DNA from 3 places in the Megasphaera sp. ASD88 genome. Region 1 is predicted to be linked to each of the others. Evidence: riboswitches for the same ligand, from Rfam matches in the RefSeq annotation. Region 1 holds a riboswitch; each other region holds the start of a gene.

Region 1 (10,726 bases):
CATCGCAGTACTTGTCGATAGCCGCTCAGGACGTGGCCTTCGTCGCCAGCGGCGTGAAAGGCCAGCACTTCCGCCCGTCCCGCCTCATCGACAGCCTGGAAACCTTAGGCGCGTCGCTTTCGCCGTCTCACGGCGATCAGGTCGGCGCGGTCATCGATAACTTAGGCGACATGACGGACAGCGCCGTGTCGCTGGGAAGCGGCTCCGTGCACCTGAACGGCATGGCCGCCGACGGCACCGAGGCGAAGCCGGGACTGTGCATCCTCACGACGGACGCCGCCGCGTCGCCGCAGCAGCTGCGGGATGCCCTGGCAGCCTGTACGGGTGCGATCAATACGGAAGGGTATACGATTATTGCCCTGGCCAACGGCATGGCGTCCGAGTCTGTCGGAGGCGCGGCGCTGGCCCAGGCCATGAAGCGCGCCATGCTGCAGCTGGGATTCCAGCTGGCCTTACAGGCCTGCAGCTGAGCAGCAGAATCTGAACGAACTGCGTGGTACAATGAAACTGCGGGAACGCAGCTTCTTGTACCACGTTACATTTTTTTGTACTGGGGGAAAGGTAAATGACAGAGTATAAAGACATAGCAATGCACGATATCCAATCGGTAACGAACGCGCAGAAGGCGCAGATTTTGATGAACGCCCTGCCGTATATCAAAAAATACAGCGGCAAAATCGTTGTCGTCAAATACGGCGGCAACGCGATGGTCAACGAGAGCCTGAAACGAGCCGTCATGGGCGACATCGTCCTGCTCAACCTCATCGGCATTAAGGTTGTCCTGGTGCACGGCGGCGGCCCGCACATCAAGGAAGTATTGGACCGCGTCGGCATCGAATCGAAGTTCATCGACGGCCTGCGCGTCACCGACGCGGAGACGATGAAAATCGTCCAGATGGTGCTGGCCGGCCAGGTCAACAAGGATTTAGTCAGCCTCATCGGCTCGATGGGCGGCAACGCCATCGGCCTGTGCGGCCTCGACGACCGGATGATCCGCGTCCGCAAGCAGAGCGACGACCTGGGCTTCGTCGGCAAGATTACGTCGCTGGACGTTGAAATCATTCAGGACAATCTGGATAAGGGCTACATTCCTGTCATCGCTACGATCGGTACGGACAAAAACGGACAGGCCTACAACATCAACGCCGATACGGCGGCGGCTGAAATCGCCGGCGCCCTCAACGCCGAATGCATGGTGTCCATGACGAACATCGACGGCGTCCTGCGCGATAAGGACGACCCGTCGTCGCTGATTACGGACCTCACCCTGGCCCAGGCGGACCAGCTGAAAAAAGAAGGCGTCATCGCCGGCGGCATGATTCCCAAGGTGCAGTGCTGCATCGACGCCATTCAGGCCGGCGTCAAGAAGGTCTTTATTGTCAACGGCATGGTTCCCCACGCTATCCTGATCGAGCTGCTGACAGAAGAAGGCCTGGGCACGATGTTTGTCAACAAGTATTCCGAAGGCCGCTGAACGGCTATTGCATGAAAAAAAGGAGATGTGCGAATTGGCTATGGATTTTAAAGCTGCAGATAAAGAATATATCGTAAACGTATACAACCGGATGGACGCCGTGCTGGACCACGGCAAGGGTTCAGTCCTGTACGATGTCAACGGCAAGGAGTATATCGACCTCAGCGCCGGCATCGCCGTCAACGTCTTCGGCGTCTGCGACGACGTCTGGAAAGACGCCGTGACGGCCCAGCTCAACAAGCTGAGCCATATTTCCAACGTATTTTACACGGAGCCCCAGGTCATCCTGGCAAAAATGCTCTGCGAAAAGACGGGCATGAAAAAGGTCTTCTTTTCCAATTCCGGCGCAGAATCGAACGAATGCGCCATCAAGGCGGCCCGCAAATATTCTCACGACAAATACGGCGACGGACGCTATACGATCATCACGCTGAAAAACAGCTTCCACGGCCGGACGATGGCCACGCTGACAGCCTGCGGCCAAGATGAGCTCCATCAGGATTTCGGCCCCTTCCTGGACGGCTTCGTCTACGCCGAAGCGGATAACTTCGAATCGGTCAAGGCTCTGGCTGAAGAAAATAACGTCTGCGCCGTCATGATGGAACTGGTACAGGGCGAAGGCGGCGTCCATCCTCTTGACCCGGCCTTTGTCCGTGCCGTCATCGACTATGCCCATGAAAAGGATATCTTGGTCATTATCGACGAAGTACAGACCGGCAACGGCCGTACAGGCGCGCTGTACGCCTACATGAATTACGGCATTCATCCCGATATCGTCACGACGGCCAAGGCTATCGGCGGCGGATTGCCCTTTGCGGCGACGATGTTTGCCGATTCCTGCCAATATACGCTGACGGATCACACCCACGGCTCGACCTTCGGCGGCAACCCGATCTGCGCCGCCGGGGCTATCTCCATCATCGAACGGCTGGACGACGCATTGATGGCCGAAGTACGGGAAAAGGGCGCGTATATCAAGGCTGAGCTGGAAGGCTGCCAAAACGTCGAATTCGTGTCGGGCATGGGCCTGATGATCGGCGTGAAGCTCAAGAAGGACTTGGGAACCGTCGTAAAGGAATGCGTGGACAAGGGCGTCCTGGTCCTGACGGCCAACGGCCTGCTGCGCCTCCTGCCGCCCCTCAACATTCCCTGGGATGTCTTGAAAAAAGCCGTTGCCATCGTGAAAGACGTCATTGACGCAGAATAATACCTATGCTGAAAAAGGCGAGTCCTGCAGGGCTCGCTTTTTGTATTACCTGTAAGCGGTTAATTTTCCGGCAAGTCTTGTCAGGGACGGCCCTATTGTTTTAAAATGAAGTATGCCCCATAAAAACTATAAAAAGTAAAGGAAGAGGATAAGGAGACTAGATATGAAACATTTAAAGATAGCGTACAGCTTTGACGTACAATACTACTTCGTAGACAGCGACAGGGAAATCGTGCCTGTCGAACAGACGGACTTTACCGACGTAGCCGTCGCCGTGTTGTCCGACCAGGACTTCGCCTACATCGACAAGATCGATGCGACGGGCTTCGGCATTCCCATCATGATTATCATGCCTGGCGGCGAACGGCTTCCGGAAAAATATATCGGCAAGGTCGACGCCGTCATTACGGAGGAAATGGTCAACAAGAGCCGCTGCATTTCTACGGCAGAGCGGCTGGCCAGTAACTACGAGCAGTTTGTCCTGCCGCCCTTTTTCGCCGACCTCGTAGAGTACGTGAGCGAAAAAAACAATCCCTTCGACTGCCCTGGCCATCAGGACGGCGAATTTTTCAAGAAGCATCCGGCGGGACGCTATCTCTATGATTTCTACGGTCCCCATATTTTCCAATCCGATATATGCAACGCCGACGTTACGCTGGGCGATTTGCTGATTCACGAAGGGCCGGCTCTGGAAGCCCAGGATTTTGCCGCCGAAGTGTTCCACGCCGATAAGACCTATTTCGTCCTCAACGGCTCGTCGTCGTCCAATAAGGTCGTGACGAACGCCTTGCTGACGCCGGGCGACCTGGTGCTGTACGACCGGAACAACCATAAATCCGTAGCCATCGGCGCCCTCATCCAGGCCGGGGCGACGCCGGTATATTTGGAAACGGCCCGCAATCCCTACGGCTTCATCGGCGGCATCGACGCCCATTGCTTCGACGAAGCTTACCTGCGCGAGCTGGCTGCCGAGCGGGACCCGGAAAAGGCGAAGCAGCCCCGGCCCTTCCGCCTGGCTGTCATTCAGCTCGGCACCTACGACGGCACGCTGTACAACGCCCGCTACGTCGTCGACAAGATAGGCCATCTCTGCGACTATATCCTGTTCGATTCGGCCTGGGTCGGCTACGAGCAGTTTATCCCCATGCTGCGGGACAGCTCGCCGTTGCTCCTGGACCTGCACGGCGACGACCCGGGCATCATGGTGACCCAGTCGGTTCACAAGCAGCAAGCCGGCTTTTCCCAGGCCTCGCAGATTCATAAAAAGGACAATCACATTCACGACCAGAAGCGCTACTGCAACCATAAGACCTTTAACAATGCCTTTATGGCCAACGCCTCGACGAGCCCCTTTTATCCCATGTTCGCCACTATCGCCGTCAACGCCAAGATCCATTCGGGCGACGCCGGCCGGAAGATGTGGCGCGATTGCGTGAAGCTGGGCATCGACGCCCGCAAGAGCATCCTCCAGCGCTGCCACTACATCAAGCCGTTCATCGCGCCGACGGTACACGGAAAGCCCTGGCAGGACGGCGACACGGAGCAGATGGCCGATGACATCGCTTACTTCACCTTTGAGCCAGGCGCGAAATGGCATGCCTTTGAAGGCTACGGCCCGGATCAGTACCGCGTCGACCCGTGCAAGCTCCTGCTCACGACGCCGGGCATCGACGCCGAGACGGGCGAGTACGAAGACTTCGGCATCCACGCTAATATCCTGGCGACGTACCTGCGGGGCAACGGCGTCATTCCGGAAAAGTGCGACCTGAATTCCATCCTGTTCCTGCTGACGCCGGCGGAAAACTGGAATAAGCTCCGCTTCCTGACGTCGCAGCTCGTCCGATTCGAACGGTTTGTCGACAACAACGTGCCCATGCAGGAAGTCCTCCTGGGCGTGTACAACTCCCATCCGGCACGCTACGCCGGCTACACGATCCAGCAGCTCTGCCAGGAAATGCACGATTTCTACAAGGCGAGAAATGTAAAGGATTTGCAGAAGAAGCTGTTCCGCCGCGACTATTTCCCCGAATACGTCATGACGCCGCAGGAAGCGCAGCACGCCTTTATTCGCGGACAAGGCGAGCTCGTGCCTCTCGACGAGCTGGAAGGCCGGATCGCCCTTGAAGGGGCCCTGCCCTATCCGCCGGGCGTCCTCTGCGTCGTGCCGGGCGAACGGTGGTCGCCGACGGCCGTCCAGTATTTCAAGGCCCTCGAAGAAGGGCTCAACGAGCTTCCCGGCTTTGCCTCGGAAATCCAGGGCGTGTACCTGGAACACGAAGACGACGGCCGCGTCCACGCCTACGGCTATGTGCTGAAAGAATAAAACGACATGGTAAACTAAAAGCCCTGTGCAGCGATGCTGTACAGGGCTTTTTTGGATTTCTTATAATAGATTTTTTACGGCTTCTGTAATCTTCTTGGCGATATAGGGGTTGTTCATCGTGTAGACGTGGATGCCGTCGACACCGTTAGCCAAAAGGTCGGCGATCTGGTCGATGGCGTAGGCGATGCCGATATCCCGCATGGCTTCGGCATTGTCGCCGTATTTGGCGATGGCCCGCTGGAACTTGACCGGCAAGGTCGCGCCGCACAGGGACACCATCCGTTCGATTTGCTTCTTATTGGTGACAGGCATGATGCCCGCTTCGATAGGGACGCTGATGCCGGCGATTTCGCACCGTTCGAGGAAGCGGTAGAAGGTGGCGTTGTCAAAGAAGAGCTGGGAAATGAGCTCGCTGGCGCCGGCGTCGACCTTCGTCTTCAAGTTGCGGATGTCGGCGGCCATCGTCTGGGCTTCCGTATGGCCTTCAGGATAGCAGGCGCCGATGACGTTGAATTCCGGGGCGTTCCGCTTGATGAAGGCTACGAGATCGCTGGCATGTTCGAAGACATGGGCTCGTTCGCGGCCCGGCGTTTCGTCGCCCCGCAGGGCCAGGATATTTTCGATGCCCGCCTTTTTCAGCTCGTCCAACGTGCGCAGGGCGTCATCTTCGGTCAGGTAGATACAGGGCATATGAGCCGCCGTTTCGCAGCCGTAGGTGTGCTTGATAGCCGAGGCCACTTCGACGGTGCGGTTGCCGCCGCTGCCGCTTCCGCTGGCGCCGCAGGTGACACTGATGAAATCGGGATAAAGCTGGCTCAGCTCGTCTAAAGCGGCGTAAATCGTCTCGATGGGCGTATCCGGCTTGGGCGGGAAGACTTCAAAGGAAAAGACTGTTTTTTTGGCAAATAATTCATTTGTGCGCATATATATTGCTCCTTGCTGCATAGCTGACAGGGGGTAAGCACGAGTACAGCCGCGTGTTTTTGTTTATATTATATCATGAAGTATGGCCGTATGTATAACAAAAGGGCCTGGAACGAGGCCCTTTTGCATGAATATATATGTGTGTTGTATTAGAAGCTGGGCAGAATGGCTCCCTGGTATTTGTCTTCGATGAATTTCTTCACTTCCGGAGACTGGAGGGCTTTGACGAGAGCCTGGATTTCCGGGCGGTTTTCGTCGCCTTCGTGGATGGCTAAGATGTTAGCGTACGGCGAGTCTTTATCTTCGAGGAAAATCGCGTCCTTCAGCGGATTGAGGCCGGCTTCCATGGCGAAGTTCGTGTTGATGACGGCGATGTCTACGTCGTCAATGGAGCGGGGAATCTGGGCGGCTTCCAATTCGACGAACTGGAGGTTTTTGTCGTTTTTCACGATGTCCTGTACCGTAGAGGTGATGCTGCCGTTATCCTTCAGGGAAATCAGGCCGGCCTTCTGCAGGATGAGCAAGGCCCGGCCGCCGTTGGTCGGGTCGTTGGGGATGGCGACCTTCGCGCCGTTTGCCAATTCGTCCAGTTTGGCGACTTTATGGGAGTAAATGCCCATCGGTTCGATGTGGACCTTGCAGATGGCCTTGAGCTGCGTGCCGTGTTCTTTATTGAACGTTTCCATGTAGGGGCCGTGCTGGAAGAAGTTGGCGTCCAGCTCCTTGTCGTTCAGGGCCAGATTCGGCTTGACGTAATCTGTAAATTCGATGATCTTCAAATCGATGCCGTCCTTGGCTAAGAGGGGCTTGATTTCGTTTAAGATTTCCGCGTGGGGAACGGGCGTCGCGCCGACGGTCAGGACCTTATTCTGCGTCGACTCTTTGCCGCCTGCCGGGGCGTCGCTGCCGCAGCCGGCGGCCAATACGGCCAGCGCGCAGAGAGCCGCAGCGGCCAGGACGGTAAGTTTTTTGAAATGCTTCATAAATGATTCCTCCTAAATATAAAATGATATGGCGTAAGACCGTTTAGCCTTTTATCCCATGAAAAAAGCCCCTTTCCCAAGAGAAAGAGGTAGCGTCGCAGGGTCTTTATCTCTCGGAAATCAATCCGCAGGAATTAGCACCGTCGTTATCGGTTGCCGGGCTTCATTGGGCCAGTCCCTCCGCCGCTCTGGATAAAAGGATGTAAAATTGTCTTGAACATAGTGTATCATGAATCTCAGATTTGTCAAATTGCTATATTTGCATAGCCTGCCGGCCTGATATGACGAGAACGAAAGTAACGGGCAGAACGGCAAAAATGTGATATAATCAAAGGACGAGATATTGCATTAGGAGGTAATACGAAATGGAATCGATTCAAGACGTAGTAAAAAAATACCAGCAAGGCGGTAATAACTGTTCCGAAACGGTATTAAAGGCCTGCAATGAATATTACGGCCTCAACCTGTCGGACGACGTGTTCCGCATGGTATCGGTCATGGGCGGCGGCGTCGGCGGCTCGGGCTGTCTCTGCGGCGCCCTGAACGGCGCCTGCCATATCCTGGGCCTTCTCGTAGGCCGCAATACGCCGGAAGAAAAGACCAAGGCGGAAATCTACGCTCCCGTAAAGGAATTTTATCAGCTGTGGATGGGTAAGTTCCACGCGTCGTGCTGCCGCGTCCTCAAGAGCCCGGCCAACGGCGGCCCCGTATCCTGTCCGGAACTCATGGTCGGTACGGCGGAGCTCCTGGCGGCCTTTATAGAAGAAAAGGGATTGCTTAAAAAATAAAGACATGGAAAAGACCTCGTACGGCGTCGTACGAGGTCTTTTTTTGCGGGTTTATTTATTCGGCAGGATGACGTCGCGGGCCCGGACGTCCTTGCTCAGGCTGTCGATGTGGTTGGCAAAAATCTTGGCCATGCGGATATTTATTTCATCTTTCATTGGCACTTGATAATGCGATGGCGTAAGGGTGTTCCAGGCTGAAGACGGATTGCCGTCAACGTGGATGACATCGTTTTCATCGGGTTCAATGAGAACGTATGTGGGAATTTGATGCATGTCGTTTTGCCAGATGCCTAGTTTTACGTCAGGGCTATCTTTCGTGTCATTCTGCCGGGCCATGATAAAGGTAAGGGGGTAATAGCTCTTTTTACCGTTCGAGAACTGGGTGTACTGTGTGCGGAAATAGATGAGCGACTGTTTGAATGGCACAACGGCAATGGAATCACTGGCTTTGTCGGCAATGACGAAACAAGGGCCGGCTGTCGTCTGGAACAATGCTAGGTAGCCGTCGTCATCTTCTTCGGAAACAGCCACGACTTCACCATGGAGAGTATGGTCTTTTGCCATTGCCTTGGCGGTGTCTAGGCTGTTGGGGGACGGAAGCGTTTGATAGGCTGAGCCTTCTGGCAACGCTTTGCTGATGATGCGGTCGCTGTCGGAGAAGGTGACCTGCGTTGCCGTAGCCGATTGGACGAGGCCGCCTAAGCCGACGAGGCAGACGATGGAGACGGCCAGGCCGATGAGATAGGGCTTGGATTGTCCCGTCGGCTGCTTGCGCTTGACGAGGACGGCGCAGACAATCGCCGCGATGACGAGGGCCGCGCAGACGACGCCTAGCAGGATGGCCGTCGTCTGATGGAAAATGCGGAACTGGGCCTGCATGTGAATATCCTGGCCTGCCGAGGCGCCCTGGGTGTTGATAAAGGCCGGCTTCAAATCCCAGACGAGGGTCTTGCCGTCGTCGAGGACCTGGTCGGCGTTTGTGGCGTCGACGGCCATGGGCAGGTGCATCGTAAAGTCGAGAGACGCCGAGTTGACGGCGGCGGCGACGGCCTGGTTATGGATTTCGTTGAGCTGGGCCGCTTCCCGTTCAGCCTGCTTGCGGTATTCCAAATAACTCCAGACGTCGACGCTGGATGGTACCTGGAAGAAATTGGGAATATTGTCTTCGTAATGGGCCTGTGGCAGGGCGGCGTTTTCCTGTCCCTTGATCCGCGTATGGATGGAATAATAGTCATACAAGAGGCCCTTGTGCAGCCGGATTTCACCGTATTCCGGGTCGGGCGTCCAGAATTCGCCGCCTGTATCGGCAATATCCTGTATGCCGGCGTAGGTTTTGCTGGACCGGTAGCCGTTTGCCGTATCTTCGACGGTGAAGCCGTTCTGCCGGTCTTCCTGCTTCCATTGATTCAGGGAAGCGGCCATGTCGGCCTGCATGGGAATCTGAAAGGATAAGTCCTTGCGCAGGACGATGGAGCCGTCGTCCTTAAAGGTCATGTCGGCGTGCAGGTCGGCGCAGCCGCTCAGAAACAGCCCGCTCACTACGAACAGGCAGGCCGCCGCAGCGCGGCGCATAACGTGTTTGTACATCATAATCTATCCCCCGCTTTCAAAAGGTGTCTTTGCCTTTACTGTAGCATATTCGCCGGGATATGACAACGGCCGGAAGCTGTCGCGGCGGCAGCAGATATGCTATAATGTATACTTAGCAAATTATATCATGATGCAGCATAGATGAGAGGATAACCATGGGAAGTATAAAAGTACAGAAATTATCGAAATCATTCGGCGTCCATACGGTGTTTCAGGACGTATCCTTTGAAATCCGCCGCGGCGAACGCATCGGCCTCATCGGAGCCAACGGCGCAGGCAAATCGACGCTCCTGAAATGCCTTATGGGTCAGGAAGAATATGACAGCGGCGTCTTCGTCGTGTCCGAAGGCGAATCGGTCGGCTACCTGCAGCAGGATATTGCCTTTGAAGACGACGTGACGCTGCGGCAGACCATCACCGAGGCCTGGCAGGATGTGCTGCGCCTGGAAGAACAGCTCAAGGATGCGGAGAAGGACATGCAGGCCCATCCCGACGATGAAAGCGTCATGAACAAATACGCCCGCCTGCAGGAACGGTTTGAATGGCTCGGCGGCTATGAATACGAATCCATGTCCCGGAAGATCGTCCACGGCCTGGGCTTCGGCGAAGCCGATTTGGACCGGCCGGTGCAGCAGTTTTCCGGCGGCCAGAAGACGCGCATCAACCTGGCCAAGGCCTTAGTACGCCGTCCCGATTACTTATTCCTCGACGAACCGACGAACCATCTGGACATGGACATGCTGGAATGGCTGGAAGGCTACTTGCTGTCCTATGGCGGCGGCATCCTCATCGTGTCCCACGACCGCTATTTCCTGGACAAGGTGGCGACGGGCATACTGGAGCTGGAACACGGCAAGGTGACCAAATACAAGGGCAATTATTCCCGGTATATCGTCCAGCGGACGGAGCAGCGCAAGGCTCTGGAAAGGGCCTACCAAAAGCAGCAGGACCATATCCGCCAGACCGAAGAATATATCCGCAAGTATAAGGCCGGCATCAAGGCCAAGCAGGCCCGGGGCCGTCAGTCCCAGCTCAACCGGCTGGAGCGCATCGAACTGGCTCCTGAAGCGGAAACGCTGCATTTCCATTTTGCGCCGGCAGAAGAATGCGGCCAAAAGGTCCTCGTCCTCGACGATATCTGCGGCGGCTTCGGCGACCGGCAGTTATTTGACCACTTGTCCCTGCTGCTGCGCCGCGGCGAGTCGGCGTCCCTCATCGGGCCGAACGGCACGGGCAAGACGACGCTCCTGCGCATGATTATGGGCGAAATCGAAGCGGACAAGGGCCACATCACCCTGGGCAGCCGCGTGCATATCGGCTACTTCGCCCAGGAGCATACGGATTTGCACGGCGCCTGGACGGTGCTGGAAGAAATCATGAACGATTTCAGCTACGGCGAAGACGAAGCCCGTTCCGTGCTGGGCCGCTTCCTCTTTC
Region 2 (7,741 bases), on a different contig from region 1:
GTCGCGACGGCGACCATGAAAACAGTTTCCTGAATGCCTTGGAGCATTAAATTAATGATTTCTTGGGACATATCCTAAAACCTCGCTTCCAATAGGTAATTCTTTGATATATTCAAATGCTTTTGCCTGTTGTTCCATAGAACCCATAATGACGACGATGAGATAGCCGAAAGGTTCGTCCTGAATGTAGTCGATATTGCCGTAGAGCACGCTGACGTAGGTGTGGAAGCGTTGTACGACCGATGCGACGACGGGTTCGTTCGTAGCCGCTCCCTTGAAGCGCAGGCGGACGAGCATATCGTAGCCCGGCGCAGGCTGATCCGTAATGCCCATCTTGGCGATGCCTGCGGGCAGTTCCATGTTGATGACCGATTTGACGAAGTCCTTCATCGTCTGGGACTGGGGATTGGTAAAGACGTCGACGACGCGGCCTGCTTCCTTGATGACGCCGCCCTCAATGACGGCAACGCGGTTGCAGATTTCCTTGATGACTGCCATTTCGTGGGTGATGATGACAATGGTAATGCCCAGGCGCTGGTTAATGTCCTTGAGCAGCTCGAGGATGGATTTCGTCGTCTGCGGATCCAGGGCCGACGTGGCTTCGTCGCACAGGAGGATGTTCGGGTCGCTGGCCAGAGCCCGGGCGATGCCGACGCGCTGCTTCTGGCCGCCCGACAGCTGGGCCGGGTAGTTGAACTGCCGGTCCGTCAGGCCGACTAATTCCAAAAGGTCGGCGACTTTTTTCTGGATGGCTTCCTTCGACGCGCCGATGAGCTCCAGCGGGAAGGCGATGTTGTCGAAGACCGTCCGCGACGAAAGCAGGTTGAAATGCTGGAATATCATGCCGATGTGCTTGCGTTCCGCCCGCAGCTGGGCGTCGGTCATGTTGGTCAGGTTCTTTTCGTCGATGATGACGTTGCCACTCGTCGGCCGTTCGAGCATGTTGATGCAGCGGACGAGGGTCGATTTGCCGGCGCCGCTCTTACCGATAATGCCGAAGATTTCGCCGTCTTCAATGGTCAGGTTGACGCCTTTGAGGGCGTGGACCTGGGCCTTGCCGTCGTAGGTTTTGGTAATGTTTTCCAGTTTTATCACAATATCAACTCCTTGATTCAGTACGAGTTCAACCCGGTGGCAGTACAACTAAAAAAAGCCGTCAACAGATGACGGCTCGGTACTTCGTGTATGTTGCTTCATCTGCCGGAATACTCCGTTGGAATTGGCACCTTCCCTGACGGGGGTTGCCGCAGCGTCATGGGGCCAGTCCCTCAGCTGCTCTGGATGAACTTGTATATTTGGTTGTTGCTTAACATATTATCACTAAGGAACGGGTGTTGTCAAATGCAAGAGGTATCTCGCCGTGTAAAATAATAAGAAAACAAAAGAAATAGGCGCGGCCTGTGGCCTGGGATTTTCGTAAAATTGCAGAATATACACAGGAAAATCGGAATATTTTTCTAAAAATATAGTTGCATTTTAAATGTATTAAGCCCATCAATCGGATGCCTGCTGCAGAAAAGACAAGGGCACGGAGGTTTTATGAAGAATTTTTCCTTCGTTTAATTTTTGTTTATCTTTTCCGCATACACTGCATAGTAATGAATATATTTGCGAACGCATCAAGATATCTGCGGCGGCGTGGTATAATAAAAGACAAGGCGCGTCATGCGGCAGGAAAGCGGGGAGAAGGACAGATGAACCTGAGAGATATACCTATTGGAAAACGATTGCTGTTGTCTAACTTTGTCATGATAGCCATTCCCGTGGCCTTTACTCTCGTCGTCAGCATCGCTATTTTTTTAGGCCTCCACTTCGGCAACATCAACAGGGCGGCGGCCATTTCCTTTCTCTGGCCGGAGAGCAATGGCCCGACCTTATCGGTGCAGTTTGAGCTGAGCCGCCTCTGTGTCCGCGCCGACTGGTATACCGGAGGCATGGGCCGGCTCATGCAGACGAGCGACCACTTGGAGGATCAGGGCCTTACCGTAGCGATTTCCCAGCAAGGACGAATCCTGTATGCGACGGAGTATACTGATCCCTGGGCGACGATCGGCGAGGCGTACCGGCGCAGCCCGGGCAGCGGCGCGGCCCTCAACTGGTCGGACGAAGGCATCGCCTTCCATTATACGTCGCCTGAGACGGGCGTAGCCGTAGCCGTCATCGGGCCGGTACAACTGCGCAAGCACGGCGGCATTTGGGACCTCAGCTCGAAGAATATCGTGAAGGTCGCCTTTGTCGTCTTAGCCGTATTAGCGGTCCTCGTGACGATTGCCGTAGGGCTTTTCTTAGCGCGCCTGCTGGCCCGGCAAATCGTCCGGCCCGTAGAGGAGATGCGGAACATCGCCGAAGACATCAGCCGAGGCAATCTGGACCACCCCGTCGTCGCCGACGGAAACGACGAAATCAGCCAGACCTGCCGGGCCTTTGAGACGATGCGCCGGGAACTGAAGGCATCGCGGGAAATGAGAGATGCCTACGACAAGAACCGCAAGGAGCTCATCGCCGGCATTTCCCACGACCTGGCGACGCCTCTGACCCGCATCGAAGGCTACGCCAGCGGCCTGCGCGACGGCATTGCCAATACGCCGGAAAAGCGCGGCCATTACCTGGCCATGATAATCGACACGTCGAAGATGATGACCCGCCTGGTGCGGACGCTGTTCCTCTTTTCCAAGTTTGACCTGGGACAGGTGGAATTCTGCTGGGAAAACGTAGATCTCTGTGGCTACTTGGAAGATTATACGAGCGAGCAGGCCGAACATTTCCGCAGACAAGGGCTGGATATTTCCTATACGGCGTCTGTGGATACGGCAGTCGTATCGATGGACCGGACCCATTTCCAGCGGGTCGTGGAAAATATCATCGGCAACAGCGTAAAATATAAAGACGGCGACGAAGGCCATTTGACCATATCCCTGGATGCTGCCGGAGACGACGCCGTGCGGCTGACCTTTGCCGACGACGGCCGCGGCGTAGGCGAAGACGACCTGCCCAAGCTGTTTGATTCGTTTTACCGGACCGACAAGGCCCGCAGCAACGTGGCCAAGGGAAGCGGCCTGGGCCTGGCCGTAGCCAAGCAGATCATCGATGAAATGAAAGGGAAGATCTGGGCCGAGCAGACCCAGCCCAAGGGACTGACCATTTGTATCGAATTGCCTATACGGAAGGAAGGAACTGACGATGAAATACATATTGATCATTGAAGACGATAAAGGCATTGCCGAGTTGGAAAAGGATTATCTGGAAGCCAACGGCTTCGCCGTGTCCATCGAGACCGACGGCATCAAGGGGCAGGAGCAGGCCCTGCGGCAGCCCTTCGATTTGATTTTGCTGGACATCATGCTGCCCGGCCAGGACGGCTTTCAGATTTGCCGCCATATCCGGGAGCATAAAAATATCCCCGTCCTCCTCGTGTCGGCCAAGCAGGAAGACATCGACAAGATACGGGGCCTGGGGCTGGGTGCGGACGACTACATCGTCAAGCCCTTCAGCCCCAACGAACTCGTCGCCCGCGTCAAAGCCCACCTGGCCCGCTACGACAGGCTGACGGCCCGGGAGACGTCGAAAAGCGTCCTCCAGTACGGCGACCTGGAAATCGACGAGTCGGCGCGGCGGGTTTTCATAGCCGGTAAGGAAGTAGCGCTGGCCAATAAGGAGTTTGAGCTCCTCTTGTTCCTGGCGAAAAATCCCGACATGGTATTCAGCAAGGAGACGCTCTTTGACCGCGTCTGGGGCGCAGAATCCCTGGGCGAGACGGCGACCGTATCGGTCCACGTGAACCGCATCCGCGACAAGATAGAAACGGATTCGGCTAAGCCGCAGTATATCGAAACGGTGTGGGGCGCAGGCTATCGGTTCCGCTCGCGATGATAGGCCGAAAGGGAGATGAAGAATGATGTGGGCGCTGTTAGCTCTGGGATCAGCTGTATTTGCGGCGCTGACGACTATTTTGGCAAAAATCGGCGTCGAAGGCGTGAATTCCCATGTGGCGACGGCTATCCGGACGGCTGTGGCCTTAGTCATGGCCTTCGGCATGGTCTCCTTGACGGGAAACTGGGACGGTTTCGGCGGCATCAGCCGGAAGGGCTGGCTCTTTCTCATCCTGTCGGGCCTGGCGACGGGGGCGTCGTGGCTTTGCTACTACAAGGCGTTGCAGCTGGGCGACGTGTCCAAGGTCGTGCCCATCGACAAGCTGAGCGTCGTCATTACCCTGCTCCTGGCCTTCATCCTGTTTCACGAAACGGCGACGTTAAAAGTCGTCGGCGGCGCAGTCCTCATCACCATAGGGACGCTGCTCATGGTACTATAACTGTATATGGCGTATGTGAGAACTGTCGCGCTTCGGCGCGGCAGTTTTTTGCGTTTATGTTCCGGAAAATTTCTTTACCCTCTGTTTATGCTTTCGTAGCTGTTCGTTCAAACTTTGTTTAATTTTTCTCCCTATACTTGGGTCAAATGATAAAGACTTAAACATTAGGAGAAAGAGGGAGCATTATGAACATACTCGTCACCGGCGGCGCCGGATTTATTGGTTCGCATCTCGTACGCAAGCTGCTGTCTATGGGACACGACGTCCTCGTCGTCGACGATCTGCGCGGCGGCCTGCGGACGAACGTGCCCGAAGGAGCCGGCTTCGTCTGCCTGGATATCAACAGCCCGATGCTGCTGGACGTCATGGACAGAGGGCGGTTGCAAGCTGTTGTCCATCTGGCGGCCCAGACCCGCGTCGACGTGTCCATCAAGGATCCCTATGGCGACACGAGGGACAATATCATGGGCACGGTCAACGTATTGGAATGCGCCCGCAAGACCGGCGTGCAGCGCGTCGTCTTCGCTTCGTCGGCAGCCGTATACGGCGACCCGACGGAAACAGACCTGCCCTTGTCGGAAGACTATCGGCTGTCGCCCTTGTCCTTTTACGGCCTGAGCAAGGCGACCATCGAGTCGTACCTGCGCCTGTATCATAAGTGGTACGGACTGGAATACGTTGTCCTGCGCTTTGCCAACGTCTACGGCGAACGGGCCGAAGTCAGCGGCGAAGGCGGCGTCGTCAACGTATTCGCCAAACGGGCGGCCTGCGACCTGGACATTACGGTCTACGGCGACGGCAGCCAGTCGCGGGATTACATCTACGTCGGCGATATTGCCAACGGCATCATCTGCGCCTTGACGACGGAGCATGCTGACGAAGTATATCACCTGAGCACGGGGCGGGAAGCGTCGCTCCTGGACGTGTTGGCTGAGCTGCGCCGGGCGTCGGGAAAAGAGCTGACGCCGAATTTTGCCAGGACGCGAAAGGGCGACATTTACCGCTCCGTATTATCCAATGAAAAAGCCCGCCGCCTTCTGGGCTGGGAGCCGTACATGAAACTGGAAGACGGCATCGCCATGATGTACCAGTACGCCGCGGAGCAGGGAGGAATATAACATGGAATGCCTGAATCGCTGTAAAAAACAAATGCTGACCTCCGCGCCGACGGCGCAGAACCTGCTTCAGCGGCTGCTGGCCGACGTAGGCTACGTTCCGGTTTTGCTGGCTGCGGCCGTCCTCGTCTTCTTTACGGGCAACGCCCTGATCAAGGTTACCGACCCCGTCGAGTCGAACTACGCCCTGACGGCGATGGAAATGCTGCAGTCAGGCGACTACGTCTCACCGCGCATTTTCGGCAATTACTGGTACGACAAACCCGTCTTGTTTTACTGGGAGCTCATGGCCGCCTTTTCCCTGTTCGGTACGACGGAATTCGCCGCCCGCTTTTTCCCGTCCGTCTTCGGCCTCGTCGGCGTCGTCATGGCGTACGCCTTTGCGTCGCGCCTGTATGACAAAAAGACGGGCTTCGTCGCGGCCCTGGTTCTCGTGACGTCGCTGGAATACTTCTACCTTTCCCACGCCGTCATTACGGACATGACCCTGTTCGTCTTCTTTTCAGCGACGCTCATGCTGTTTTATCTCGCCTACAGCGAAGGGCGGCCGCGCCTGTATTATGGAGCCTATGCCTGCGCCGCCCTGGCCGTCCTGACGAAAGGGCCTGTAGGCCTCGTCCTGCCGGGGCTGATTATCGTCCTGTTTTTACTATGGCGGAGAGATTTCAAATCTGTTTTCCTGCACATCAAGCTGGGATCGGGGCTGCTGCTGTTCTTCGTCATCGCCGGCTTGTGGTACGTACCCATGTACATGATGCACGGCGGCGATTTCATTAGCCAGTTTATCGGCGTCCACAACGCCCTGCGGGCTACCGTGTCGGAGCATCCCAAGGACAACGTGTGGTATTATTATACAGTTGTATTCCTGTTAGGCTTCTTTCCCTGGGTATTCACGCTGCCTCTGGCTGTAAAGAAATATAAGCCATTTCATAAGCTGAGAGCTTGTTTGAGAACGGGAGGCTTTGCCGGCCTGCACCGCATGGCAGATTCCCTGTCCATGAAGGAACAATTCCTCGTGACCTGGGCCGTCGTCGTCTTCGTCTTTTACCAGTGCATGGCTACGAAATACATGACCTATACGTTCCCGTACATGATTCCCATCGCCTTTGCTGCGTACCTGCGCCACCATGAGTGCCTCGTCGCCGTCATGACGACGGTTGGTGTCGCCTTCTATCTGATCGTGACCCTCTTCGTCGCCGTACCCCTGTGCCGCGACGCGTCGGCTTATGACGCGGCTCAGGCCGTACAGCGCATAGCCGACGGCCGTACCTGCGTCGCCGTCTACGGCGGGCGCTATCCCGTATCGCTGGCCTATTACTCCGGCTATGACGCCAAGCGGCTGAAATGAGCCGATGAAATAGAAGACGCCCTTCCCGGCGGCATCAACTGGAATGCCAAGAACATCATGCCCTTCATGGCAATCGAAGACTTGGCGCAGCACGACCACGTAGTGCTTCTGGTCCATGAAAACGAAGACGCCAACTTCCACAAAGCCGGCATTCCCGGAACCTGGGTCGGCGTGAAAAAGGCCGGCCGCTGGCTCATCTATGAAAACCAATAATATCCGAGAGAAAAGAGGCTGCTGTTATGTATGATTATCTCATCGCCGTCATCCTGGGCATCGTCGAAGGGGCGACGGAATTCCTGCCCGTGTCGTCGACGGGCCACATGGTCCTCGTCGGCCATCTGCTGGGCTACGACGGCCTGCGGGCCGGTGTGTTCGAAGTCTTTATCCAGCTGGGAGCCATCATGGCCGTGGCGGTCATATATAAGGAAAAAATCCTGACCATGCTGCATTTTAATGGCTGGCGGCCCTTGCTGCGGCGGGAAAACTGGCGGCGCTCCGATACGGGTCTGACGCTGGTTCACATCGCCGCCGGTGCAGTCCCCGTCCTGCCCGTCGGGTATTTGCTTCATCACTTCATTAAGACCTATTTGTTTTCCGTAGAAACGGTCCTCGTCGGACTCGTCGCCGGCGGCGTATTCATGATGGCAGCTGAAAAAGCCCATGGCAAAACGCTGTGCGACAATGTGGACAAGCTCACCGTCGCCCAGTCCTTCGGTATCGGCCTGTTTCAGATCCTTGCCCTGTGGCCGGGCTTTTCCCGTTCCGGCTCGACCATCTCCGGAGGCCTGTTCCTCGGCGTCGGCCGTAAGGCGGCGGCAGACTTTTCCTTTATCATGGCCGTGCCGGTTATGTTGGCCGCCTGCTTCTACGACTTGCTGAAAAACATGTACGTCCTGACGGACAACGACTTCGACATGATTACCATCGGCTTCTTCGTCGCCTTCGCCGTGTCCTACGCGTCGGTCTACT
Region 3 (10,726 bases), on a different contig from region 1:
GTACGTACGCAATGACATTCTGCAGGAGCCGCGCCCCTACGGGGCCGCTTTTTTCGGGATGGAACTGAAATCCCAAGACGTTGTCCCGGCCGCAGATAGCCGGCACGGCCTGCCCGTAGTCGGCCGTGGCGATGACGTCGGGCGAATCGGCCGGCGATTTATGATAGGAATGGACGAAATACACGTAGGGATGAGCCGGCAGTCCTTTCTGCAGCCAATGGCTGCCGCGGAATTCCAGCTCGTTCCAGCCCATATGAGGCACCTTCAGCGTCGTGCGGAACGGCACGATATCGCCGGGCAAAAAGCCAAGGCAGTCGTATTCGCCGCCTTCGTAATCCTTTTCAAACAAAGCCTGCATGCCCAGGCACACGCCCATGAAAAACTTGCCCGCCCGGACCTGTTCTTCCAGTACGGGAATGAGCTCAAATTTCTTCAGGTTCGCCATGGCGTCGCGAATAGCCCCGACGCCGGGCAGCTCGATGAAATCGGCCTGCCGGATGACCGCCGGGTCGCGGGTAATGTCGACGGACACGCCCAGACGCTTCCAGGCGTTGTACACGTTGGCCAAATTGCCAACTTCGTAATCGATAACAGCTACCTTCACGCTACAGCACCCCCTTCGTAGACAAGACGGCCGACTCGTCGCCGCTGAGCGACACGGCTTCGCGCAGGGCGTGGCCGAGGGCCTTGAAAACCGATTCGACGATGTGGTGGGCGTTTTCGCCGTAGAGATTCATCACGTGCAGGTTCATGCGGCCGTGGACGGATAAGGCGTAGAGAAATTCCTTCAGCATTTCCGTCTCGAAGGCGCCGATGCGCTCGACATTCAGCTTCACGTCGTATACCAGATAGGGCCGTCCGCTCAGGTCGACGACGACGCGGGTCAGGGCTTCGTCCATGGGGCAGTAAAACATGCCGTAGCGGCGGATGCCCTTTTTGTCGCCCAAGGCCTGGGCCAGCGCGCCGCCCAATACGATAGCCAGATCCTCCACAGTGTGATGGGTGTCTACGTCCAAATCGCCGTGGACGTGGAGGGTAATATCCATGCCGCCGTGGCAGGCCAGCAAATTCATCATGTGGTCGAGAAAGCCGATGCCCGTCGTGCCGGCAAAGGTCCCCGTACCGTCTATGTTGAGGGAAAGGGCAATCTGCGTTTCCGCCGTTTCCCGTTCTATCTGGGCGCTACGCATGGCCGACCTCCTTTCGAATCACTTCGACAACTCTTTGTACGACGTCCCTCGTCGTAACGGTAATGCGCAGGCAGTTCTGCAGGGCCGCGGCCTTGTAAAAGCGTACGCAGATGTCGGCCTTCTTCAAGGCATTGACGACGGCCGGCCCGTCAGGCACCCGGATGAGGACGAAGTTGGTCACGCTGTCGTATACGGTGACGCCGTCTATCCGTTTCAGCTCCGCCGTCAGGTACTCGCGGGCGGCAATGGTCGGCGGGATGTTATGGGCCAATATCACATCGCGGTATTTCATGGCCGCCAGCGCCGCAATCTGCGCTAAATTACCTACATTGTAGACCAGCTTGACCAGCGACAAGGCGTCGATGACATCCTTCTGCGCCACGGCGTAGCCGACGCGGACGCCGGCCAGCCCGAAGGCCTTGGACAAGGTGCGGATGACGATGAGGTTGTCGTAATCGGCCAATTTAGTAATGATGCTGTCGCTGCCGGCAAATTCGATATACGCTTCGTCGACGACGACAGGATTCGGCGAGGCCTGTAAGACCGCTTCCAAGAACGACAGGGGCAGGAGCTCGCCTGTCGGGTTATTGGGATTGCAGAGTACCGTCAGCTTCGGCTGCAGCTCCTGTACAGCCTGCAGCAAGGACTTCCTGTCGCGCGTAAAGCCCGGCAAATCGGGAATCTCTACGACCTTGGCCCCGACGATTTGGGCGTCGATGCCGTATATGTCGAAGGTCGGCCCGTGGACGAGAACTGTATCGCCTTCGTTCAAAAAGGTATTGGCAATAATGCTGATGATTTCATCGCCGCCGCAGCCGACGAGGACTTCCTCAGGCCGGCACGACACGTATTCGGCCAAGGCCGCCCGCAGCTCCTCGGCGAAAGGATCGGGATAGTGATACGACGGCGTTTGGCTCAGGCGGGTCAAAAATTCCGCCTTCACTTCAGGAAAATCAAATATATTATAAGGACTTTCGTTGGCGTTGATGACGGTGCGCTCCTTGATTTCCGGGACGACGTAGGGCTCAAAGGAGCGTATCGTCCGGCGCAGCCATTCTTTATTCATGCTCCATCCTCCTCTTTACAGCCAGCCCGTGGGCCTGCAGGCCTTCGACATTAGCAAAGGCCATGACTTTTTCCGCGACGGCTTCAAAGGCTTCCTTATCGTACTGCAGCAGGCTGCTGCGCTTGACGAAATCGTACACGCCCAGAGGCGACGAAAAGGCCGCTGTCCCCATCGTCGGCAAGGTATGGTTCGGCCCGGCGAAGTAGTCGCCGATGGGCTCCGGCGTATAGGGGCCGATGAAAATCGCACCGGCGTTGACGATATCTCCGGCCAGAGCTTCGGCGTCGGCTGTATCCAGCTCCAAATGCTCCGGCGCGATGAGATTCATGACCTCGACGGCCTGGTTCATATCCTTCGTCACAAAAATCTTTCCGTACTGCTCCACTGACGGCGCAGCAATATCCCGCCGCGGCAATTCGTCGAGCTGCCGACGGACTTCTGCTTCTACCTTTTCCGCCAAGGCGCGGCTCGGCGTGACGAGGAAGACCGCCGCCCGCGCGTCGTGTTCCGCCTGGGCCAGCAGGTCCGCCGCCACCCAAACGGGATTGGCCGTATCGTCAGCCAGCACGCCGACCTCGCTCGGCCCGGCGATCATGTCGATGCCGACGGTACCGAAGACGAGGCGCTTGGCCATGGCTACGTAGGCGTTGCCCGGCCCGACGATTTTAAAGACCGGCGGGATGGACTCGGTACCGAAGGCCGCCGCGGCGACGCCTTGGGCTCCGCCGGCCTTGTAGATTTCCGTCGCGCCGGCGACGCGGGCCGCCGCCAAAATATAGGGATTGACGGAGCCGTCCTTCTTGGGCGGCGTAAAGACGGCAATAGACGGCACGCCGGCCACGTGAGCCGGGATGATATCCATGAGCACCGTCGACGGATAGGCCGCCGTGCCGCCGGGGACATACACGCCGACGCGCTGTATCGGCGTAAACTTCGCCCCTAAACGCACGCCGGGGCGGAACGTATCCATCCACGTCGTCTCGACCTGCCGTTCGTGATACGTCCGGATATTGGCCGCCGCCTCTTCCAACACAGCCATGAAGTCGGATCCGACAGCCGCGACGGCCTCGTCGATTTCTTCTTCCGTTACGAGAAACGAATCGAGAAAGGGCCCGTCAAATATGGCCGTAAATTCCTTCAGGGCTTCGTCGCCCCGTTCCTGCACAGCCTGCAAAATATGTTCTACTCTCTGGCGAATGGCCTCGCTTTCCGACTGGTTCCGCGCCGTAATCGCCCGAACCTGCCGCAGCGTCAGCCCTTCTTCAGGAACTTCTATCCATTCCACTGTCCATGCCCCCTCGCTTATGCTTCCAAATTCTTCTCTTTGACGACGTCGACGAGACGCCGTATGTCTTCATATTTCATCTTAAACGACACGGGATTGCAGATCATGCGGGCGCTGAAATCCATGAAATACTCGACGACCTCCAGGCCGTTGGCTTTCAGCGTATTTCCCGTCTCGACGATATCGACGATGACGTCGGCCAGCCCCACGATAGGCGCCAGCTCGACGGACCCGTTCAGCTTGATAATATCGACGCTGCGGTGATTCTGCTCGAAATGGCGGCGGGCGATGCGGGGATACTTCGTGCCGACGGTAATGCGCTTCGTCATATCCACGGGCTTGCCGGCAATGGCCGCGACGGCCATGCGGCAGCGGCCGATGCCCAAATCGAAAATTTCGTACACGCCGGCTCCCGGCGCTTCTTCCAGCAGGACGTCTTCGCCGACGATGCCCACGTCAGCCGCTCCCCGTTCGACGTAGACGGCTACGTCCGGCGATTTGACGAGGGTCACCTTGAGCGTTCCCGTACTGTCTTCAAAAATCAGCTTGCGGCTGTCGGCGGTATAGGTCGGAAAGGCATAGCCGCTTTCCTGCAAATAGGCCATGACCGCCTTGTGTATGCGCCCCTTAGCCAGGGCAATGTGAATTGCCATCTTAAAGCCCCCTCATCGCGTCTTCCAGGTCTGCCGCCGTCACGGCCCGGCCGTCCTTGTAATACGAGCCGCCGCGGTATACGGCGTGAATGCTGTAATCGCGGCTGTCGATAAAGGATGACTCGGGATAGGCCGCCACGCGGAACCCCTGGCTGCGCCAGCGCATCAAATCGCGGACCATGACCTGATCCGACGCCGCGTAGGAAACGGCCAGCTGGAACGACGGCTCTGTTTGCGCCAGCAGGCCGGCGTCGTTCATGAATTCGTACAATAAGTTGATGTTCATGCCGAAGCCGCAGGCCGGCCGGTCGATGCCGAACTGGGCCGACAGCGTATCGTAGCGGCCGCCGTCGATGACGTCGTACAGCGCGCCGTCGACGTATACCTTGAACACCATGTCCGTATAATAGCCCAGCCGGCTGGCAAAGCCGAAGTCGAGCTGCACCTTGTCGGCAAAGCCGGCGTATAAAATATAATCGTAGATTTTTTCCAGCCGCGCCAGGGCGTTGAGCATGCCGCTGTTCAGGCAATAGTCCTTCGCCTTGCCCAGGGTCTGGGCGTACGGTCCGAACAGGACCGGCAGCGCTTCCAGGGCGCAGCGGGCATTTCCCGGCAGGGACAAACCGCTCAGATAGCGGCGCAGGGCGACGAGATTGCGGTCGGCCAGATAAGCCCGCAGCCGGTCCTTCTCCGCTTCCTGCAAGGGCAGGGCGTCGAACAAGGCCTGCGTATACGCTGCGGTGCCGATGTCAATGCGGATGTTTTCGACGCCGACGGCCTTTAGGATTTCCGCAGCCATGACGATGACCTCGCCGTCGCACTCGGGGCTCGGATCGCCGAGGATTTCAATGCCGCCCTGCAGGAAATCCTTGCCGTAGGTGCTGCGGCCGAAATATTCCCGAAAGACGGTGCTCACGTAACCGAACTTCAGCAGCTGGTTCGGCCGGGGAAACTCCCGGGCCGCCGACTCTACGAGGGGCAGCGTCACGTCGGGACGCAGGACGAGGACCCGTCCGTCCGTATCGACGGTCTTTACCATCTGCCGGCGCAGGTGCGGAAAAAAATGCTGATATACGTCGTAATCTTCAAAGCTCGGCGTCTCGACGATCTTGCAGCCGTGGTTCATGATTACGGAAATAATCTTTCCCTGAATTCGGTCATAATTGCGCATTTCGTCATGATGAAGCATTTTCACCCCATCAAGCGTATTCGGTTTCATCGCATGACCTCCTTTTACGTCTGTCTATTTTGCTTTATTACTTTATCAAGGTAAATCGATAAAGTAATGGCTGACATAAATTGTAACACACTGGAGGCGAAATAAAAATACCTTTTCTTAAAAATTTTACTTTTTTTACACGTCTTCTTCGGCTTGTTTTAAAATTTTCTTCACGGCCTTTTCAAACTTCGGCCGGGGAATCATGACCCGATGGCCGCAGCCGCAGCAGCGGATGACGAAATCGACGCCGATACGCATGACCTCCCATTCGTTTGAGCCGCAGGGATGGGGCTTTTTCATCTGCACGACGTCGCCGATATGATACCGAATAAAATTTGCCATATACATTCTCCTTTTCTGATAAAAAACGATAGTATATATAGTATATAGGGTAACGCCCGAAAAGGATAGAGAAAAAGAGGCCCGGCAGCCCTTCTATTCCCTTTTCTCCCTCCCTGTGGTAGTATATTGGATAATAGCCGGCCTATCGAGCCCCTATCTTTTTTATTTTCTGCAAGGAGGCACCGACTTGACACCGAACTTACAAAAACTGCGCTATACGTATTTGCTTCTCTATACTCTCGGCGGCGTCTGCACGCTCATGACCCTGGCCCTGTTGATCTGGGTCGCCGTTTGTATCGCCCTGGAAGCCGAACCGTTGGCGGCTATTTCCTTCTTATCCCACTTACCGACGCCCCTGCGCTTCGTTATCATCATCGCCGTCATGGCCATTTCCATCGCCGCCTGGCAGTACGGCGCCAAATACCACCAGCAGTACGAAGCGGCCCTGAAGCAGCGCCGCACGGAAAGGTAAAAAACCATGAGAAAGACGGAATTCATGGACCTCTTGAAGTATTACTTCCGCCGCAGCGACAAGACCGATTTGAAAGGGATCTTGGAAGACTGCGAAGAACAGTTCCGCCTGGGCGCGAAAAAGGGCCTGACGGAAGAAGAAGTATGCGCCAAACTGGGCCATCCTAAAAACATATACCGCTACTATATCGGCAAGCCCATCGTGCCGGAAGACAATCTCAGCATGACCGGCTCCGCCGACGCGCCGGCGCAGGAGGCGCCCGAGGCTGCTCCTGCCAAGCCTTCCCAATTCTACGATTGGGAAAAAGACCCGGCCCATCGCCGCCGCCCCAAAATCCGGAAAGCCTACTACCCCATGCCGCAGCCTGAGCCGCCCCGAAACTACGATGCCTACGCCGAAGGGCCCCAGCGTCCTAAGGCGAAAGGGCCTACAAAACGGACAGCCGATGAAGACGAGCTGCAGTGGAATGACAAGGCGGCCATCCCCCAGGCGGCAAAGGCCATTGCCAGCCCCTTTTTAGACATATTCGGGGCCTTGTTCAATATCGTCAGCACCATACTATTCTTCGCTTTCGCCTTGGCGCTCCTCGCCTCCATCGCCGTATACAGCCTGCCGCCGTATATCTTCTCGGATTTGCTGCCCCTGCCGACGCTGTCCGTCTCGACGATGGCCTTCGCCGTCCTGGCCTTGCTGTTCGCGGCCCTGACTGCGTCGTACGCCAGCCAGGCCTGCCACCGCACGGCCCGCAATGCCAGAAACCCCCAAAGGAGGGACGGATAATGGGAAAAGTCGTCATATGCCTCGTCCTGACGCTGGTCTTTTCCTTTCTCAGCGTTCAGTCGTTTCTGAGCAACGACTACGCCCGCCTCCAGCGTTGGCTTGCCTATTATCAGGAATACAAGGCCTTCGAAGAAGCGGTCAAGCGGGGAAACGCCTCGAAGGCCGAGCTCTTCGAACGGCTGAAAACGATGTATCCCGGCCAAGTCAGCGAGCTGGAAACCCATCTCAAGGAAAAGTACGGCGACCTGACCGACACGGCAAAGGATACGCATAGCACCTTGTCCGACACGCTGAACGACACGCTCGAAACGTTCTCCTCATCCCACGCCGACATCGACGCCCTAAAAAAGGAAGCCGAAAGCAGGCTTTCCTCTAAGGCCGAAGACGCCGAACAGGCCATTTCAGAGCCGAAGCGTTCTGCTTCCCGTGACAGTAGTAAAGACACGGAATCGAAACACACTGACGATGCCAAAGAGCCGCGGCGCTCTGAGTCGGACACAGTGAAAGAATAATTTTTTCATATTTTATTAAAAAATAATTATTATCCATTGATTTTATTTTGCAAATAGAGTATAATGTACTCAGAGGTCAGGAAAGAGACCTGACAAGAGGCAGCACAGGCTGCGAGTTTACGTATGAAATTATGGAGGTATCGATATGGAATTAAAAGGAAGCAAAACTGAAAAAAACTTAATGGCAGCATTTGCCGGCGAATCCCAAGCAAGAAATAAATACACCTATTATGCAAGCGTAGCGAAAAAAGCCGGCTACGAACAGATCAAAGCCTTCTTTGAAGAAACAGCCAACAACGAAAAAGAACACGCTAAAATCTGGTTCAAACTGCTCAACGACGGCATGCCGAACGACATCGACGCGCTGAAAGACGCAGCCGCCGGCGAACATTACGAATGGACGGAAATGTACCCGACCTTCGCCAAAGAAGCCAGAGAAGAAGGCTTCGAACACATCGCCTACCTGTTTGAAAAAGTAGCGGAAATCGAAAAACACCATGAAGAACGCTACCTGGCCCTCCTGGCCAACATCGAAAACGGCACGGTCTTCAAGAAACCGGCGACGAAAACATGGGTATGCCGCAACTGCGGATTCATCGTCGAAGGCGAAGAAGCTCCGGAAGTATGCCCGGTCTGCGCTCATCCGCAAGCTTTCTTTGAATTGAAAAACGATAACTACTAAACCACCATATATAACGAGACACCATCACACATCCGAAAGCGGAGGCAGGAATCCTGCCTCCGTCTTTTGTCGTCGGAAAATTTTTGCCGCCAAAATATTGACATTCGGCACAAGAGATGGTATGATTCTTATCAACAATCATATATTGATTTCATCAAGAGCAGCCGAGGGAATGGCCCTATGACGCTGCGGCAACCCCCAAATGGGATAGGTGCCAAGTCCAGCGGATACATCCGACAGATGAACACATACGTAACCAAAGCCGTCATCTGTCGACGGCTTTTCTTTTTACCCGTATCGTCGCCGGCCCATCCTATGGCAGGCCGTCCTGCCTCTTGCCATGTGATTGATTCAGTATCAGAAAGGATGAACAACCCATGAACTCTTCTATCAAAAAACTCCTTGCTGCGGCCCTCATCGCCGCGACCTGCGTATTTGCCGCCGGCTGCGGCAGCTCCGACAGCGGCTCGGCCGACAAAAAGGAAATCGCCATCGGCGTAACGGCCGGCCCCCATGCGGAAGTCATGGAACAAGTAGCTAAAGAAGCAGAAAAACAAGGCCTGACCATCAAGGTCGTCGAATTCAACGATTTTGTACAGCCCAACAAAGCCTTGGCCGAAGGCGATTTGGATATGAACTCCATGCAGCATCAGCCCTACCTCGACAACGTCGTCAAAAACCAGGGCATGAAGCTGACCTCTATCGGCAAGACCATTATCCTGCCCATGGCCGTATATTCCCACAAATATAAAAACATCAGCGAAGTCGCCGACGGCGCTAAGGTTACCATTCCGAACGACCCGACCAACGGCGGCCGCGCCCTCCTGCTCCTGCAGCAAGTCGGCCTCATCACCCTTAAAAACGGCACCTCCGTCGACGCCTCCGTACCGGATGTCGTAAACAATCCGAAGCACCTCGAATTCATCGAGCTCGACGCCGCCCAGATTCCCCGTTCCCTCGACGATACGGACTTGGCCTGCGTCAACACGAACTACGCCATCCCGGCCGGCTTAAACCCGCAGAAGGATTCCCTCCTCGTAGAAGACAAGGATTCGCCGTACGCTAACGTCATGGTCGTCCGCGAAGATGAAGCCAATAACGAAACGTATAAAAAAGTCCTGGCTATCTACCAGTCTGAACCGATTAAAAAATTCATCAACGAACACTTCCAAGGCACGATTCTCCCGGCATTCTAAGAGAAACGGACATCGAGCCACCACGGCATGGCCCCTCGCGGCTATGCCGTTTTTAGTTATACGCTTATACGCTGCAGGAAATAATATAGTATAATGAAATAGTAAAAGGAAACTACGCGTTAAGGAGATGACAGCTGATGAAACACATCGTAATCCTATCGGGCAGCCCCAGAAAAAACGGAAACACGAACCTCTTGTGCCGCCAATTTCAGCAAGGAGCCGAAGAGGCGGGCCACAGCGTACGCTTTATCCCCCTGGCGGAAAAACGCATCGGCTTCTGCCGGGCCTGTGACGCCTGCATGCGCAGCGGCGGAGCCTGCATCCAGAAGGACGACATGGAAAATATCCTCTGCGCCTTCCAGCAGGCTGACGTCGTCGTACTGGCGACACCCGTCTATTTTTACGGCGTCAGCGCCCAGATGAAGGCCTGTATCGACCGTACCTATCCCATTTGGCAGCACCTCGGCCGCAAGGAAGTATACTACATCGTCTCCGCCGGCTTAGGCGAAGACATCATCGCCCGCTCCCTCGGCGACCTGGACGGATTTGTCGAGCACTTCGAGCAGTATGAAATCAAAGGCCGCCTGTACGCGTCCAACGTCATGGAAGCCGGAGCCGTCCGCACCCTGCCGGTCATGGAAGCAGCCTACCAGGCCGGCCTTCACGTATAGAGCAGGAGGATACTGATGGAATCATTACGATACAGAAAAGCCCGGACCGAGGATATGGAAGCCGTCATGGCCCTGCAGACCGCCGTCTTTCACGGCGAGCAGCTTATCCCCCGGGACGCCGTTGAAGCCTTTCTAGCCATGGAGCCCCAGTGCTGGGTCGCCGAGCTGGACGGCGTCATCGTCGGCACGGCTGCCGCCTGGCATGAAGGCGGTCAGCTCCATTGGGGCCGGTTCATCGTGACGAAGGCCCTGCGGGGCCGGCACATCGGCACGAAGCTGGCAGCCTTTACCTTTGCAGAACTCTTCGCCCAAGGAATCGATTCCATTTTTATGGAAGCCCGCGACACGACCGTCGCCATCGTCGGCAAAATGGGCGGAACCGTCGCAGGAGAGCCCGTCCCCTTCTACAAAGGCACGGTCACGCCCGTATGGATCACGAGAGCAGCCTTTGCCCGATGCAGCCAGGAAATGCAAAATGGATGCTCCTCGTAATATACAAGAAAGCATCCACAAGCTGCGGTTTCAGCCACAAGCCATGAACCGGCCCTCCGAATGCCGGTCCCACGCCTGGCAGTCCTATTATGAATTATTTTGCTGTGATTTTCCCGGCCAATCGTCCATTTCAATGGTCTGTTCTACGATGATTTCCGTAATTTCC

What was found. Region 1 has a riboswitch for S-adenosylmethionine ahead of CJ260_RS07495 (MetQ/NlpA family ABC transporter substrate-binding protein). Riboswitches for the same ligand answer to the same signal wherever they lie in the genome.
Region 2: it holds a riboswitch for S-adenosylmethionine, as region 1 does, so the genes downstream of both, CJ260_RS10615 (methionine ABC transporter ATP-binding protein) here and CJ260_RS07495 (MetQ/NlpA family ABC transporter substrate-binding protein) in region 1, are expected to answer to the same signal.
Region 3: it holds a riboswitch for S-adenosylmethionine, as region 1 does, so the genes downstream of both, CJ260_RS04215 (MetQ/NlpA family ABC transporter substrate-binding protein) here and CJ260_RS07495 (MetQ/NlpA family ABC transporter substrate-binding protein) in region 1, are expected to answer to the same signal.

What each region holds. Positions count from the first base shown of each region.
Region 1 is NZ_NQXW01000012.1:13,802-24,527, forward strand. It holds gene CJ260_RS07470 (arginine biosynthesis protein ArgJ) at 1-470, shown strand, start outside; gene argB (acetylglutamate kinase) at 599-1,474, shown strand; gene CJ260_RS07480 (acetylornithine transaminase) at 1,515-2,681, shown strand; gene speC (ornithine decarboxylase) at 2,845-5,004, shown strand; gene metF (methylenetetrahydrofolate reductase [NAD(P)H]) at 5,065-5,928, opposite strand; gene CJ260_RS07495 (MetQ/NlpA family ABC transporter substrate-binding protein) at 6,078-6,911, opposite strand; SAM riboswitch class I at 7,015-7,110, opposite strand; gene CJ260_RS07500 (C-GCAxxG-C-C family protein) at 7,277-7,699, shown strand; gene CJ260_RS07505 (hypothetical protein) at 7,751-9,289, opposite strand; gene CJ260_RS07510 (ABC-F family ATP-binding cassette domain-containing protein) at 9,445-10,726, shown strand, end outside.
Region 2 is NZ_NQXW01000025.1:848-8,588, forward strand. It holds gene CJ260_RS10610 (methionine ABC transporter permease) at 1-71, opposite strand, end outside; gene CJ260_RS10615 (methionine ABC transporter ATP-binding protein) at 52-1,095, opposite strand; SAM riboswitch class I at 1,191-1,288, opposite strand; gene CJ260_RS10620 (cell wall metabolism sensor histidine kinase WalK) at 1,695-3,203, shown strand; gene CJ260_RS10625 (response regulator transcription factor) at 3,181-3,870, shown strand; gene CJ260_RS10630 (EamA family transporter) at 3,893-4,309, shown strand; gene CJ260_RS10635 (NAD-dependent epimerase/dehydratase family protein) at 4,495-5,427, shown strand; gene CJ260_RS10640 (glycosyltransferase family 39 protein) at 5,429-6,772, shown strand; gene CJ260_RS13230 (hypothetical protein) at 6,839-6,985, shown strand; gene CJ260_RS10645 (undecaprenyl-diphosphate phosphatase) at 7,012-7,741, shown strand, end outside.
Region 3 is NZ_NQXW01000004.1:67,339-78,064, reverse strand. It holds gene hisH (imidazole glycerol phosphate synthase subunit HisH) at 1-604, opposite strand, end outside; gene hisB (imidazoleglycerol-phosphate dehydratase HisB) at 606-1,190, opposite strand; gene hisC (histidinol-phosphate transaminase) at 1,183-2,256, opposite strand; gene hisD (histidinol dehydrogenase) at 2,249-3,541, opposite strand; gene hisG (ATP phosphoribosyltransferase) at 3,559-4,194, opposite strand; gene CJ260_RS04245 (ATP phosphoribosyltransferase regulatory subunit) at 4,196-5,413, opposite strand; gene CJ260_RS04240 (DUF951 domain-containing protein) at 5,549-5,755, opposite strand; gene CJ260_RS04235 (hypothetical protein) at 5,943-6,227, shown strand; gene CJ260_RS04230 (HAAS domain-containing protein) at 6,234-7,007, shown strand; gene CJ260_RS04225 (hypothetical protein) at 7,007-7,519, shown strand; gene rbr (rubrerythrin) at 7,665-8,201, shown strand; SAM riboswitch class I at 8,350-8,448, shown strand; gene CJ260_RS04215 (MetQ/NlpA family ABC transporter substrate-binding protein) at 8,579-9,397, shown strand; gene CJ260_RS04210 (flavodoxin family protein) at 9,535-10,068, shown strand; gene CJ260_RS04205 (GNAT family N-acetyltransferase) at 10,084-10,560, shown strand; gene CJ260_RS04200 (SoxR reducing system RseC family protein) at 10,648-10,726, opposite strand, start outside.